DNA from 4 places in the Desulfosporosinus sp. Tol-M2 genome. Region 2 is predicted to be linked to each of the others. Evidence: riboswitches for the same ligand, from Rfam matches in the RefSeq annotation. Region 2 holds a riboswitch; each other region holds the start of a gene.
The links. A riboswitch is a leader RNA that binds a small molecule or an ion and turns the genes downstream of it on or off. The one in region 2 is predicted to bind molybdenum cofactor.

Region 1 (4,098 bases), on a different contig from region 2:
GCGCTTGGCGTTAGGTGAAGAAATTGGAATGAATACCGGCGATCTGCCCATGGAAGTCTTTGTGGCCGGTCTGAAGCAGATTGGGTTCGACCATGTGCTGCATACCAACTTCACCGCTGACCTGACAATCCTGGAAGAAGGTAACGAACTTCTTAGCCGTCTGAAAAATAGCGGAACCCTCCCCATGTTTACCTCCTGCAGCCCCGGCTGGATTAATTTCTGTGAAACTTATTATCCCGACCTGCTGGACAACCTGTCTACCTGTAAATCACCCCAGCAGATGTTCGGTTCCCTGGCTAAGACCTACTGGGCGGACAAAATGGGAATTCCCGCGCAGAAGATCTTCTCGGTATCCATTATGCCCTGTGTAGCCAAGAAGTTTGAGGCGTCCCGCCCAGAAATGAACAGCAGTGGATTCCGGGATGTTGATATCGTGCTGACCACGCGGGAAGTTGGCCGCCTGTTCCGGATGAGCGGTATTGACTTTACGAAGCTGGCGCCCGCTCCCTTCTCCCCCTGGATGGGCGAATATACCGGCGCTGCCGTTATATTTGGAGCCACCGGCGGGGTTATGGAAGCTGCCCTGCGCACAGTTTACGAAGTAGTGATGGGAGAAACTCTTCCGGACGTTAACTTTACCGTAACCCGTGGTTTTGAAGGAATTAAGGAAGCTGCGGTTGATCTCAAAGGGACAGTGGTAAAAGTAGCTATTGCGCATGGCCTTGGCAATGCCAGAAAACTCATGGATCAGGTTCGACGCGGCGAATCCCCTTATCACTTCATTGAAATCATGGCCTGCCCGGGTGGCTGCATCGGCGGCGGCGGACAACCGATAACCAAAGCCAATGCCAAACGTGTCCAGCGGATTGATGCTATCTATGTCGAAGACGAAGCAATGGAGGTTCGGAAGTCACATTTGAATACGGAAGTAGCCAAGCTTTATGAAGACTTCCTGATTGAACCCCTGGGACACAAATCTCATGAGTTATTGCATACGCACTACCACGCTAAGAACAAAAAGTTCCTGTAACTGATGTTTGGGTTTGCAGAAAGGTCCATGCGGCTGCTCTGCAAGCACTCTAACTTATAAATTTTACCCTGATAACAAGGTTATTGCTGAGTTAAAGGGGTCATCATCTTAAAAATCATGATATTTTGACCGCTTACTCTATTATTTCAGGGTAAGCGTTTTTTCAGTTAATCTACGAAAGGCAATTCGTATAAATCAGTTTTTCTTTGACTGTGAGTCATAATGTTCTTGCAAGTTAATCTCAATAAAGCTATAATCAGTTATAGGTTGTTTATGCATGTTTACTAAGGATTACCTATGTTTATGGCACGTTTATCGCACACAAAAACTTAATTAATCCTATCTCCGAGCCGGATCAACCTAATGAGTAATCTATGGTAACCGGCCAGGGCTTAAAGCCCTCGGGGTGTACCTGGAAACGGGTATGCCTTCACTATTGAAAAGGAGGTGACCAGGCCAGTTAGGCTTTTTTGGCGTGGCTTCACTTTCTGTAGGTGGAGTCTTTTCTATTTATATTTATGATTCACAAAACTTAATTAATCCTATCTCCGAGCCGGATCAACCTAATGAGTAATCTATGGTAACCGGCCAGGGCTTAAAGCCCTCGGGGTGTACCTGGAAACGGGTATGCCTTCACTATTGAAAAGGAGGTGACCAGGCCAGTTAGGCTTTTTTTGGCATGGCTTCACTTTCTGAAGGTGGAGTCTTTTCTATTATGAGCTGATTGATGCAGGTAATGTATGTGAATAAATTGGTGAAGGTACTTGGTGTATAAGGATACACTTATACATAAATATAAGTGTGGTTATAATAAGATTTAATCGCTTTTTTCAAATTACCAAGAGAATGCTTTCTAAATTATGTTTTTAGGAGGGTGAATAGTGAATTCTGTAGCAGCTGAAGGTATTATAAGTGTTACTGCCCTATGCAAGTCCTGTGATCACTGTACTCCAATATGTCCTACGGGTGCCATAACCGGAAAACTTGGCGAACAACATCATATTGATCAAAAAAAATGCATCAATTGCGGGCAGTGCCTGATTAACTGCCCATCCGGAATAATCAAAGACCAGAGTATGATCGCAGAAATAAAGGCAGCTTTAACTGATCCGAAAAAATTTGTAGTAGTTCAAACTGCGCCGGCAGTCAGGGTAGCTTTAGGTGAAGAATTTGGCAAGGAGCCGGGGTATAATGCCAAAGGTAAAATGTTTGCTTCTTTAAGAAAATTAGGTTTTGATAAAGTCTACGACACGGAATTTACTGCGGACTTAACAATTATGGAAGAAGGCACTGAGTTAATTAATCGGGTATTTAAAGCAGTAGGACAACCCGGTTACGAAGAAAGCGGTCCCTTACCCCAATTTACGAGTTGTTGTCCAGCCTGGATTAAATATGCAGAGGATAATTATCCTAAAATCCTTCCTCATTTGTCAACGGCCAAATCTCCCCAGCAGATGTTTGGAGCATTAGCCAAGACATATTTACCCCAAAAACTGAACATCGATCCTGCCGACGTTTATTCTGTTTCTGTCATGCCTTGTACGGCTAAAAAATATGAGTGCAACCGGCCGGAAATGATCAGCAGCGGCCACCAGGATGTGGATGCGGTAATAACGACTCGCGAACTGGCCCAGATGATTAAGGACGTAGGGATAGATTTTAATATCCTGGTAGATGAACAAGCAGATTCTTTTATCGGTCAATCCACCGGTGCGGCTACGATTTTTGGTGTGACCGGAGGTGTGATGGAAGCGGCGCTGCGTACCGCTTATGAGTTATTGAGTGGGCAAACTTTGGATAAAATTGAATTAAAAGCTGTACGCGGACTGGCTCCGGTTCGAGAAGCTACAGTTCCGGTGCCAATCAAAGCTTTGGGGAATACAGTTTTCCCGGTGAAAGTTGCCATAATAACCGGAACTAAACATGTAGGCCAGGTAATTGAAGATGTATTGGCAGGAAAACTCGACTATCATTTTATCGAAGTTATGAATTGCCCGGGTGGGTGTATTAACGGTGGTGGGCAACCGATCCGGCGGGATGCCTAATAAAAATAAAAAGGAGAAATAACGATGACATTATTTCATGAAAAAGAAGGCATAAACAGGCGGCAGTTTCTAAAAGGAACAGTCGCGTTGGCAGTGGTTGCAGCCTTTTCCGGTCTGTTTATGAAACTGGGGTTCAGCAGCGCCAAAACCAGTACTGATTATATTGCCCAAAGATCAGCCGGGTTATATTCCTTGGATGAAAAGATGACCATTCGTAAGTCGCACCTGAATCCTGAAGTTCAGCAATTATACAAGGAATTCTTATCACCGGGAGAAGTAAAACCGCTGAGCAGCAAGTCTCATCATTTGCTGCATACGCGCTACGGCAAGGATATTCCCGCATTAATTGAGGAGCTGAATCATCCAAAAGAAGATGTAAAAGCTGTATCATAAAAAGAGATAAGAAGATATGAAATGTTGGAAAGGAGAGGCTATAAATGAGTAAGGAAATTGTCAAAGGCAAAGCCTTAAAGCATGGTACGCAGACCCGGACGATGCATTGGATACACTTAATTACTTTTATCCTCCTGGGATTTACTGGAATAGGCTTCCACTGGTCCGGCAACGGCATTAACAACCTATTTGGAGGTGGTGCGAACGCATCACTTGTCCATGTTTGGACCGGCGTAATTTTCACGTTAGGACCTACTCTCTACATTCTTTTAAATTTTGATCGGTTCGCGCGTTTTATTGACACCATTACAACTTTTACCAGGAACGATATGGCCTGGTTTAAAGTCCTGGGTGGTTATGTGCCCTTCATTAAAATGAAAGTAAGACCGCCACAAGATAAATACAATGCCGGGCAAAAAGTTCTCGGCTGGTTAGTTATTATAGGCTGTTTTTTGATGATTTTTACTGGTTTTGAAATGTGGCTGGGACGTCATACTGTATCGGCTGCTTTTTTAAATACTTGCTATGCGATTCATTTTTGGACAGGGATGGTTTTAATTATAATGATAGCAGGGCACTTCTATTTGGCGGCAATTAATTCGAAATCCCGCGGTGAATTCGCATCTATGA
Region 2 (4,098 bases):
GTAAAAGCCGAGATCAGTGGCAATACGATTACGGATTGTGACAAGGGAATCATGGTCTGGACCGGGGAAGCTCTGACATACCAGAAATATAATTCAAGTACGGGTGAGTATACTTACAATACGGTTACTTCTTATACCAAGGTCAACGGTAGCGATATCATAGATGGGAGCAGTGCCGAAGCAGCGGGCAAAAAACTTCTTTCCGCTAACCTAATCACTCCTGCAAAAGGAGACGGCAATAGTGCTGTTATTTTCAGCAATGCTGTTGATTCAAACAATCCGATCCTTTTGTATGAAGATATTAATGGTACCAAATTACCACCGACCGTCTCGACAGATACTACGGATAACATGGTAAATCAGGATATCGAGTTGACCTTTAGCCAAGACTCTACATGGGAAAATGCCATCACCAGCGTTAAGGTGGACGGCAATGCTCTAACTAATACCCAGAATAGTTCACAGTATACTATTTGCGCTGAAAAGATTCAGATTGTCGGCAGTGTTTTTAATAAAGCCGGAGATTATGATATTTCTATCGAAGCTGAAGGTTATGCCCCAGCTATTTTGACCCAGACGGTTATAGAAACGCCTCTGAAGACCCCGCCGACTTTGGCGACAACTACAGTTTTAGTCAGTCCTCTGGAAGGCTATCAATCTGACCCAATAGTAGACATCACCTTTACCGAAAACGTAGCCTGGCGCAGCGCTATCACCGGCGTGACCGTATGCAGCATGTCTACTGATGCTGATCAGCATCAACATGCCTGCAGTTTCAGTACAGCGGAGGGCAAGCTTACGGTCGGCCTGCCATATAATCATGCCGGAGGCACTATAATAATTACAGTCATGGCTACCGGTTATGCCGATGCTAAGTTAACCATGGATACTTATCTTTCAAGTCCGATACTTACTCCTGATACGTCGGGTAATTCTGTTGGTCAGGATATAGATGTCTATTTTGATCCCTATGATTATATGAATTGGGTAACCTATATTACCGATGTGAAAGTTGATAATGTTTCTCTTAATGTGAGCCAATGTAAAGTAACCTGGGGATCAATCCATATTGACGGCAGGGTCTTTACTAAAGCCGGTACTTACACAATTACGGTCAGCTCAGGTGTACCGAGACAATTACATTTCTTAGATACCAGCTTCCAGCAGGATATCGTTGCAGGGGCCTTTACTCAGACGATCTTGAGAGCGCAAAGTCTCGATAATTACCTGGGTAAAGATATAACTTTAACCTTTGCCGATAATCAGACCTGGCGGGAAGCTGTCAGCGGAATATATCTCAACGGAGAGAGCATAGACAGCAGTCTCTATTCTATTAGTGAAGGCCAGATTAAACTTGACAACAAGGTATTTAGTGCTGCAGGTACGTATACGATCACCGTTAAGGCTATCGGTTTTGATGATGGAAGTGTAACTCAATTAATCGCTCCGGCAGCTGTTAACCTGGTTCCGAATGTTTGTGAAGACAATACGGACACTATGGTAAGCAGAGCCCTTGATCTAGCTTTCTCAGATAATGCGGCCTGGCGGACAGCTATCGTTGGCATCACCTATTATTTAGGTACCGGAGAAGATCAAACCACCGAATATGTAGTATCCGCCGACAAGTATACTATTGAAGCCGGCAATATCCACATCGAGCCCAATGTATTTCCAGGCTTGGTATATATCCATATCAAGGCTACCGGATACTGTGATGCGGTTGTCAGACAGAGCCTTTACACAGGAGAAGGAACGCCATTGAATCCGCCGACTCTGACTGGCGACACCACCAATAATGTATTGGGCCAGGTAATCGAGATCGCCTTCCATGACGCGGATTGGCGCAAGTATATCTCGAATATGGCTGTGAACAACACTTCTTTGACTTCTGATCAATATACGGTAAGTGCCGGTAAGATAAGTATTAATGGTAATGCTTTTAGCAAGTCAGGTACGTATACAATTACTATTAGTGCGGCAAACCTGTATGATTTTACCTATGGGGATAAATATTACCTTGACGCCAGTGTCAGTCAAACGATACTCGCGCCAAAATATACTTTGGCAGTAGTTCCGGATAACGTTTATACTCCGTCGGTTGTAAACGGAGTCACTTCTATGACTGTGAACAGCAATATAAGCGGATTCAAGTATTTTACCGTTAATACTACGCCAGTAAATGCCTATTATACGAAACCGATGGTGGTGTTTGTCCAGATCAGGAACAACAGTCAGATTGCCATCAGTGCGACATCCGTGGCATCTGCTGAATCAGACAATGCCGTCGCCGGCTTCAGCGTCAAACCCGGCGATCTGATTAAGGCCTACATTGTGGACAGATTGACTAACGATATAAATATTAACCCGGTTGTCCTTCAATAAAGCAAAATTAAATAAGAATCCGAATCTAAAGGCCTGTGGCCCTAAGCTATGGCCTTTGGATCTGGGTGTTCCGGGAAACTGGTGCACCTCCCATTGCGGAAAGGATTGCCAGTGTGTAATAAAAGCCAGGCTTTGCGTTTTCGCAACTACCTGGCTTTTAATTAATAAAAAATAAATCTAAGGAGGTGGTGGCTGTTATAATTTGACGCACTAACCTCGAAAAGGAGATGATATTAATTATTGAAATTTTGTTAAAATGTTAATAAAAAAGATGATGCCACTGGGGCATCAAAAAACAAATACAACAAAGGTATTTTATAACTAATTAAGAAACAGTCAAAATAAGAAATAAGAACCAACCAAAAATCAATGCAAATTTATTGTAGGAGGTCAATTATATGCTTAATAAAATATCCAGCAGTAAAAGCTGGAAGTACGTTTCTGTAATTATTATCCTGGGGCTGTTACTGAGTCTTACTGTGCAGAGTGCTTTTGCGCTAAACGCGGCAACCAATAAGGCGATCAATGTTCTTGGCTACCAACTGCTTGACAACACTTCCCCCACAGCCGACCAGTTAAAGGTTTACTTAGATAAGAACATGAGTATTGATGGTTCCGACTATCAATTTACAGTTTATGACAGCAGCAATACCGAAATTGACATTAGCAATATATCTTCTGCTTCAGGAAGCGGCGTATCATCCTCTGAATTTCCTTCGCCTATAACATTGCCCAATGGATGTACCGCTACATTGACTTTCGAATCTCAGCTAACAACTGATACCCAATATACAGTAACTGTCAGCAGAGTGATCCGGGCAAACAATAACTTAAATGTTGGAGAATTCCTGGTAGACTCAAGCGGTAATAAGTGCGACAGGATGTTCAAATTCAAAACTAAAAATAGTTCAAACGAGTACACAGGTACTCCCTATATCAGCGAGATGCCTTGGGACAATACCTCCTCCAATAAAGTTCCCGTTGAAGGTAATATCGGTTTTATCGTGGACAGGCCTATCGAAAATAATCATGATAGTGTTCTTTCAGGTATGACTCTAAAGGAAGGCGTTGACTCAGTTGTGGGGACCGATTGTTTCCCCGCTATGTGCGTTGCTACTCATACAGGCTTCTTCTTCCCCATGACTTATGGTGGAACTGATTCATCTGTTCATAACCTGCGATATGGCATAACATATGCGTTTGGTGTACCGCAGCTAGTTGATAATGATAGTAATACCAGAGGTGCTAGCACTGTTGATTTTTCGACTACTGCTTCTGATATCCCCGCAAAATTTCTCTACGCTCCGACATTTAGTTCCGGAACCCTTTCCTGGACTGGTGTAACTGGTGCTAACCATTACCATATCTATGTGGATACCAGCAAGTACTGGGGCAATTACAGTACTCCTGATTATGCCACCACAGATTCCAGTACTTCAATTAGCTTTACTCCGACCAGCGGTACTTATGTCCGTATAGAAGCGGTAGACTCCAACGGTAACTGTAACGGATTATCTAATTATTTAGCCCAATAAGCTCCTATAACAGCTTTTAAAAACAATTAATTATACCTCAAGCGAAGTTTTTACTCCGCTTGAGGGTAACAATAACCTAAATTTATCAAATTTTAATATGTGTTCATATTGTATTTAAATAATCGTCAATTAGGGAATTAAACGAGAAAATAAAGTCTTATTATATATTAGTTTAGCTTTA
Region 3 (4,098 bases), on a different contig from region 2:
TGCATTACAAACTTGGTTTAATAAGATCTGTGTCCAGTATATAACTAAAAGGGTAGAAGTGTAAATATTGAATGTTTTATAAAATATTTGGATTTTTCTCTTGGGGAAATTGGCTTGCTATGTTGTCAGAATTTCCCAAAGTGACAGGGAAAGTCTGATGTGGTACATTTAAGGCAGAATAGTTGGTCGTAAATAAAAATCAAACAGGATTAGGGTGGAGAGTTATAAAACATCAAGATGTGATTAGCTACACTGCACCCCTTTGACAGTACTGTGCACTCGCCATGCAGTTCCTTCGGGTAAAGGAATTTTATTACTGAGAAATATTCTAGTTCCTAATACTTATAAAGAAAAGAGAACGGATACCGATGCGAACGGGGTACCCGTAACCGTTGGGGGGAACGGGTTTAACCCGTTTTTGTCTGTTGAATACGAGGGGGTCTTCAAAAATTACTAATTCACTGCAGAACTCCGGGAAACAACTTCCAAAGTTGAAGGCGACGGGTATTTTGCTAGCAGGCGGAAAAAGCTCGCGAATGAAAAAAGATAAGGCCTTCCTGGAACTGGAAGGAAGACCCTTAGTGGAGCAGAGTCTAGCTGTTTTGCAAACCGTGTTTACAGAAGTTTTAATTAGCAGCAACAAGCCTGAACTGTATGTAGGCTACGAAGTACAGGTTATTCTAGATGAGATTCCTGGTCGAGGTCCTTTAGAAGGACTTTATCAGGGTTTAAAAGCGGCTACTTATGATGAGGTTTTTTTTGTAGCCTGTGATATGCCGTTTCTAAGTGTTGAGCTTATCCGGTTTTTGGCGACGTGGATTTCGGAGTATGATGTTGTTGTTCCGCAGCTTCAAGATGGCTTCCATCCGTTACATGCCTTTTACCATCGACGTTGTATTCCCATAATCCAAAATAATCTCGAGGCGGGTCACTTCAAGATTATTGATTTTTACCCAACTTGTTCTGTACGGTATGTGAAAGAAAAAGAACTTCAAGCCTTCTCTGATTTGAGCAAAGTCTTTTATAACGTCAACACACCAGACGAATGGTCGGCGATCATTAAGGTTAATCCGAATTGACAAAATGTATTAGGTAGTGAGAAAAAAGAATAATGCAATATATCGCGAATTACCTCTATATAAAGAAAAAGGAATTTAACTGAAAAAAATTAAATATTTTGTCATTGCTCCAAAGCTGGTTTACCTAAAGCAGAAGCTATGGTGACCAGACAAGTGCTTAAAGGCACTCGGGTATTATGGGAAACTGTAATATCTCCTGCTGGAAAGGAGTCTGTCGACAGGTGGATTGAATCCTCCGGTTGTTTACAGACCGCGGGTTTTTTTATTTCAACTGGTTAAGTTTTTTACCAAATTTAATCTTGAAAAGAGGATTTTTATGCTGGATCAATTTCAAAGAAAAATCGAATATCTGAGAATATCAGTGACAGATCGCTGTAATCTACGCTGTATATACTGTATGCCAGTTGAAGGAGTGCAGTGGATGCCGCATGATTCTATTCTTTCCTTTGAAGAAATTCTTCGACTAATGAGGATCAGTACGCAATTAGGGTTTCGTCGCTTTCGTATCACAGGGGGAGAACCCTTAGTACGTAAAGGAATTTTGGACTTTCTGCGGGAGGGCGCCATAATTCCAGGGGTCGAGGACTTCATGATAACTACCAATGGATTGTTACTCCCGAAAATGGCCTTCGATTTAAAAGCAGCAGGCGTTCAGCGAGTGAACATCAGCTTGGATACTATGGACTCAGAGCGTTTTCGAGCTATCACTCGTGTGGGAGAGGTTTCCAGTGTAATTCAGGGAGTCTTTCGCTCGCTTGAGGCTGGCCTAGATCCGGTAAAAATCAATGTCGTGGTCGTCCGGGGGGTTAATACGGACGAGTTGCCGAACTTTTTGAAGTTAGCAAAACAATATCCGCTCCATGTCCGTTTCATCGAACTGATGCCAATTGGCATTAGTTCTAAGCAACGGGCTGATTTTGTTCCAATTCAAGAAATGAAAGAGCTCTTAGGACTAAAAGAGAACATTCTAACTCAGGGGATCTTGGGTGGGGGACCGGCAGAGTATGTTCAACCAAGGGGTTTTAAGGGTAGCATTGGCTTTATTAGCGCCATGAGTCGTCATTTTTGCGATACATGCAATCGTGTACGCTTAACGGCGGATGGAAAATTGCGCCCTTGCTTGCATAGCAAAAATGAAGTGAGTCTGCGTGATGCCCTACGAAATGGAACCTCGGACGAAATTTTAAGGGATCTTTTTGCCCAAGCAGTTTGGCATAAACCCGCAAAGCATCATATGAATGACGAAGCATTGCAAGGTCAACGTGTCATGTCTCAGATTGGAGGGTAAAAAGTGGATTTAACCCATTTTGATGAAGAAGGGCGCGCCCGAATGGTTGATGTCAGCGATAAGGCTGAAACGGCCCGTATGGCAGTTGCTCGAGGGAGAATTACGATGAAAGCAGAGACTTTTGAGCGCATTCGCTCTGGGCTAATCGCCAAAGGCGACGTTTTGGCGGTGGCTCAAGTTGCGGGGATTATGGCGGCAAAGCAGACATCCCAGATAATTCCTATGTGTCATCCGCTCCTGATCACAGGGGCTAAGCTTAGGTTTAACTTAGTGGAACCCGGTGAGGTAAATATTGAAGCGATAGTAAAAGTCAATGGAAAAACCGGGATTGAAATGGAAGCCCTGACGGCGGTCAGTGTTGCAGCGTTAACGATCTACGATATGTGTAAAGCAATAGATAAAACAATGACAATTGGGGATATCTATCTAGTTGAAAAGCAAGGGGGAAAAAGCGGACATTATAGAAGTTCGAAGTTCGAAGTGCATGATTCGTAGTCCGAATTTTGAAAATTGCGTCAGTCCTTGGATAAGTTCTGCTAACATTTACAAAGCTATGTTTCATAAACCAAGTTTTTTTTATTCGATGACCACTGATGAGATGAAAGGGTGAGATTTTATATAATGGGTAAAATAATTGCGGTTTGTACGAGTGAAAAAAAAGGAATGCGCAAAAAGAATGTAGGCGAAGGAATTTTGAAAGTCAACTTTGGTCTGGAAGGAGATGCGCATGGTGGAGATTGGCATCGTATGGTCAGCTTGCTGGCGATGGAAAGTATCAAGAAGATGACGGATAAAGGGTTGGATGTTGGGCCAGGGGACTTTGCGGAGAATCTGACAACGGAAGGACTGGAATTATTCATCCTTCCCGTGGGAACAAAACTTAAGATAGGGGAAACCAGTATCGGAGAAGTCACTCAAATTGGTAAAGAATGCCATACGAAATGTGCAATCTTCTATCAGGCTGGGGACTGTGTCATGCCAAGAGAAGGAATTTTTATCCGGTTGTTGGAAGGCGGAGTGGTCCGAGTCGGGGACAGCATCGAGGTGATAGCTTAATGCTTCGCGTAGGAGTCATCACGGCTAGTGACAAAGGGTCGCGTGGAGAAAGGGAGGATCTCTCCGGGCCAACGCTTATTAAGCTTGTTCAAGACATTGGCGGGGAGGTTGTGGAGTATGTAGTGCTCCCGGATGAGCAAATGTTACTTGCTGAAAAAATGTGCCAATGGGCGGATGAACTTAGTCTGGATTTGATTTTAACGACCGGCGGGACAGGTTTTGCAATGCGTGATGTTACGCCTGAGGCCACCTTATCCGTCTCGGATCGTTTGGTACCCGGCATTGCAGAAGTGATGCGGATGGAAAGCTTAAAGGTGACAAGTAAGGCTATGCTAAGCAGGGCAGTAGCCGTCCTTCGTAAACAAACGCTGATTATTAATATGCCGGGTAGTCCCAAGGCGGCGCGCGAATGTTTTAACGCAATTGCCCCAGCCCTTTCTCATGGAATTCAAATCCTCAAAGGGGAAGCCGGAGAGTGTGCGACAACAGTCAAATGATAGTCACTAATGCTTTAAGAGATTGGTAGCTAATCTACCAATCTCTTTTTGTACTATCAGACCCCCATGCCGCTGCGCGGCACCACTGATGAATGAAAACAGGTTGTTTTCAGGGCAGAAAGTATAAGTTTCGGGTAAGCATAAGTGCAACTAGGCAGCCGCCTTCGCTAAGGCTAGG
Region 4 (4,098 bases), on a different contig from region 2:
CGGAAGCGTCCGGCTCTCCAAGTTCATAGCGCAAACAAGTTAGGCTTTTAACCCACCCACGCTCATCTCCCGCGATGGAAACGGGACTGGTTAAGAGATGAAAATGGATCCCCTCTTCTTCCGCATGCTCCAGCTCTTCATTCCTTGCCGGCATCTCGGCGCGAGAACGTCGGTAGATAATAGAAACATTTTCAGCGCCTAAACGTAAGGCGGTGCGCGCAGAATCCATAGCGACGTTTCCCGCACCGAGAACCGCTACATTTTTCCCTACCTTAACCGGGGTTGCATAGTCAGGGAACTTGTAACCCTTCATCAAATTAGTCCGGGTTAAAAATTCGTTCGCGGAATATACCCCATTAAGGTTTTCTCCAGGGATATCCATAAAGTAGGGCAGTCCGGCACCTGTACCGATAAACACGGCCTCGTATCCGTTACCCAGCAGTTCATCCACGGAAGTAATTTTGCCGACCACTTGATTCGTGAGAATTTCAACCCCCATTTGTTTCAGGTTGGCTATCTCCGTCTGCACAATTTCCTTCGGCAAACGGAACTGCGGAATCCCGTACATCAAAACGCCCCCGGCAACGTGCAGCGCTTCAAATATCGTCACTCCATGCCCAGCTTTTGCCAAATCACCGGCACACGCCAATCCGGAAGGTCCTCCCCCGATAATAGCGACACGTTTACCGGTCGGTACCGGTTTCTCAAACGTAGATTCGCCAAATTTCATATCATAGTCGGCTACAAAACGCTCTAACCTGCCGATAGCCACGGGCTCCCCTTTTTTTCCCAGAATACATTTTATTTCGCATTGATTTTCCTGGGGACAAACCCGACCACAAACGGCGGGCAAGGAATTCTTAATTTTCAGGACCTTGCCGGCTTCCAGAAAATCCTCTTCCGTAATCTTTTCAATAAACTCCGGAATGAGAACTCCGACAGGACATCCCGTAATGCATAAAGGTTTCTTACAGCGTAAACAGCGCTTTGCTTCTTCCACAGCCGTTTCCTGTGTATAGCCCAGGGCTACTTCATCGAAGTTATGCGCCCTGACCTGAGGCTCTTGACAGGGCATTTCATGACGAGGGATGATCACTTTCCTGGTCTTCTCAACATTCTCCGCCATTAGTGATGCCCTCCTTCGCGGTCACATTCCAGCCGAGCCTTAGCCCGATTCTCTTCGTCCCTATAAAAGGTTAAACGTTGCATAGCTAAATCAAAATCCACTAGATGTCCATCGAATTCCGGTCCATCCACACAGGCAAATTTGGTTTCATTGCCTACACTAACCCGACAAGCACCACACATTCCAGTCCCGTCAACCATAATTGGATTCATGCTGACAATCGTTTTGATGCCCTTTGGCCGGGTATAATTCACAACTGCTCGCATCATGACCATGGGGCCAATTGCCCAAATCACCTTAACCTGATGTCCTTGGTCTAAAACCTGAGCCAGCCCGTCTGTCACAAACCCTTTAACACCCCTACTGCCATCGTCCGTGGCAATCACAACTTCGTTACTCACGGCACGCATTTCTTCTTCTAAAATCAAAAGATCCGCACTCCGTGAACCTAAGACGGAAATCACATAATTCCCGGCAGCTTTTAAAGCCCGGGCAATCGGATAAATGGGGGCATTTCCCAGACCTCCTCCGACGCACACAACCGTACCATAATTTTCAATTTCGGATGCAACACCTAACGGACCCACGAAATCCTGAAACTTATCCCCCTCATTCATGTGCGTAATGAGGGCTGAAGAATATCCCACATCTTGCACAACAAGCGTGATGGTCCCTTTTTCTCGATCAAAGTCCATGACTGTAAGCGGAATGCGTTCACCCAACTCATCTACCCGCACAATAACAAATTGTCCAGGCTCAACTTTGGCCGCCACAGCCGGTGCGTCAACTTCCAGCAAGACAATTGTCGGTGCCAGTAGTCTTTTTTTAACTACGTCATACATTTAACTTCTCCCCTATATCTTGATAATTTTGACTCAACAAGGGAAAACCTAAGCTCTCTTTTTAAGATAACCTTAGGTCGCAAAAAAACATAACAAAAAGTCATCTCATATTTCTCCTTCTCAACACGGAAGGCCCTATCATTTCTAATAGAACCCATTGGCCGATTATCATATGCAATGCACCCAGACAAGTCAGCTTGGAGAAAATATAACACTTGTTTTATTATAGATTACATTTTTCGTAATAGCAATAAAATCTTGTCGCATTTAATCCCTTGGGATCAGAAATTGTAACTGAAGATTATCTGTGAATTAATAAAAGAGCCCATACAATTACTTGCCTATAGGCTCTTTTCGTTCTAGTTTCGAAATCCTAGCGACTATACCGTCAAGAATTCCGTTTACGAACTTTGCCGATTCCTCGCCCCCAAAGCGCTTTGCTAATTCGATCGCTTCATTTAGACTGACTCGTCCTGGAATGTCCGGACAGAAAAGAACCTCATACGTTGCTAAACGCATCACATTCCGATCCACGTTCGCCATACGGCTAATGGTCCAATCCTGAGCAAATGAAGTAATCATATTATCTATTTCAACCAGATGTGCTATCGTTCCGTCGACTAATTCCTGAGCAAACTTTCTACTGGCCTCGGGGACTACAAATTCCGTTGCCCAATGTTGAACTTCCTCGGATGTAATCAGCGGTTCTTTCGTCAGGTCCCTTTGAAAAAGCACTTGCAGGGCTGTTTCACGGGCTAATCTTCGACTCAAGGAAATTCCTCCTAGTACTTTTTCAAGTTTTTTTCTAACCAAGTTGTAATAAATTTATAATCATCCTGGCGTTTTCCTAACACAAATCCCAGAATAGCAAACAAGGCCAAGACCAGTGTGCGCCAAAAGCCAAGAGTCACCATTAGCAAACCCAGAACTAAACCTATTGACGTTCCGATGAATTTGCCCGGATGATTGTCAATGACCCATACTAAAAACCTGGAGATTTTCTCTCCAATTTTCGACCAGAACTCACTCATCGGACGCGTGTCAAATGGGCCTTATCCAAACTTAGCACCAGCACTTTCACCTCTGTTACCATAATTCCTGTATAAAGTTCGACATCCGCCTTGACCTTTGCTTGAAGTTCTTCGGACGTTATTGGAATTCGTTCGCCCTGCTCAAATTGGCAAGAGACCATTATCTGAAGACCAGTTTCCCGTTCTCTAAGGTTCGATTTAACATGCAACACACCCGGCAGCGCCATTGCACTTCGCGCAATAATCTCCTGCAGGGCATCCTGAGAAATTCGGACATTTCCCCCTTTGGAAGACGTTTGAAACGTACGAACCGAACTTCTGCGCGGACGCACAAACAAAAGTAATCCCAGTAAGAGCAAAACAGCAGCCACAATAATACTTTCCCATGGGTTTGATTTTAACCACTCCAGCCCTTGAGCAAGTATAACATAAGGAAGCTCCCACCCTGTGGCCATGGCTAATATCCAAAGAGCACCCAGGATTAGGGTGAGTCCTAAAGCATAGGCCAACATTTGTCGTCCCCTCTTTCAGAAACCCCCCCTGGCATATCCAGGGGGGGACCACTCTACTTCAGAAGAAATTCTTCTTCTTTGATTTTGGTTTCCGGTATCGATTTGAAGTTTACCCCTTGCACATGAACATTTGCTTCTACGACCATGAGCCCAGTCATTCTTTCAATGGCTTCCTTCACCGCTTCCTGCACGTATAAAGCGACCTCAGGAATTGATACGCCATACTCCACCACAATAAAAAGATCTACGGCAACCTCATGTTCGCCAACTTCAACCTTGACCCCTTTAGACAGGTTTTTATTTCTCCCTAACATGTGCGCAAGATCTCCAACCAGACCCCCGCTCATGCTAACTACTCCCCCGACTTCAGAAGCTGCTAATCCGGCAATAACTTCAACTACTTCATCAGCAATCCGAATAGAACCGAGGGAATTTTCCGTTCCCAAGCTTTCCATATCTCTTCACCTCCATATCGATGTTCGAGGCCCGATGTTCGAGGCTCGATGTTTAGGGTTCAAATATTGAACATTTTACCCTTGGAAAACCTAACTTAACCAAGATTGAGTTAAAACTCCACCTAAAGTTTC

Region 1: another riboswitch for molybdenum cofactor. It lies ahead of AC6I5A_RS09005 ([FeFe] hydrogenase, group A); the one in region 2 lies ahead of AC6I5A_RS00145 (hypothetical protein).
Region 3: another riboswitch for molybdenum cofactor. It lies ahead of moaA (GTP 3',8-cyclase MoaA); the one in region 2 lies ahead of AC6I5A_RS00145 (hypothetical protein).
Region 4: another riboswitch for molybdenum cofactor. It lies ahead of AC6I5A_RS14395 (sulfide/dihydroorotate dehydrogenase-like FAD/NAD-binding protein); the one in region 2 lies ahead of AC6I5A_RS00145 (hypothetical protein).

The regions. Positions count from the first base shown of each region.
Region 1 covers NZ_JCAIJG010000118.1:27,261-31,358, forward strand. The annotation lists gene AC6I5A_RS09000 (NADH-dependent [FeFe] hydrogenase, group A6) at 1-1,030, shown strand, start outside; molybdenum cofactor riboswitch at 1,362-1,493, shown strand; molybdenum cofactor riboswitch at 1,565-1,696, shown strand; gene AC6I5A_RS09005 ([FeFe] hydrogenase, group A) at 1,912-3,075, shown strand; gene AC6I5A_RS09010 (iron hydrogenase small subunit) at 3,100-3,468, shown strand; gene AC6I5A_RS09015 (formate dehydrogenase subunit gamma) at 3,513-4,098, shown strand, end outside.
Region 2 covers NZ_JCAIJG010000005.1:4,739-8,836, reverse strand. The annotation lists gene AC6I5A_RS00150 (DUF1533 domain-containing protein) at 1-2,382, shown strand, start outside; molybdenum cofactor riboswitch at 2,388-2,504, shown strand; gene AC6I5A_RS00145 (hypothetical protein) at 2,781-3,917, shown strand.
Region 3 covers NZ_JCAIJG010000157.1:2,288-6,385, reverse strand. The annotation lists gene mobA (molybdenum cofactor guanylyltransferase) at 492-1,079, shown strand; molybdenum cofactor riboswitch at 1,175-1,305, shown strand; gene moaA (GTP 3',8-cyclase MoaA) at 1,396-2,367, shown strand; gene moaC (cyclic pyranopterin monophosphate synthase MoaC) at 2,371-2,862, shown strand; gene AC6I5A_RS12080 (MOSC domain-containing protein) at 2,989-3,423, shown strand; gene AC6I5A_RS12075 (MogA/MoaB family molybdenum cofactor biosynthesis protein) at 3,423-3,920, shown strand.
Region 4 covers NZ_JCAIJG010000201.1:24,439-28,536, reverse strand. The annotation lists gene gltA (NADPH-dependent glutamate synthase) at 1-1,126, opposite strand, end outside; gene AC6I5A_RS14395 (sulfide/dihydroorotate dehydrogenase-like FAD/NAD-binding protein) at 1,126-1,968, opposite strand; molybdenum cofactor riboswitch at 2,066-2,183, opposite strand; gene nusB (transcription antitermination factor NusB) at 2,302-2,739, opposite strand; gene AC6I5A_RS14385 (DUF2273 domain-containing protein) at 2,751-2,999, opposite strand; gene amaP (alkaline shock response membrane anchor protein AmaP) at 2,996-3,511, opposite strand; gene AC6I5A_RS14375 (Asp23/Gls24 family envelope stress response protein) at 3,565-3,966, opposite strand.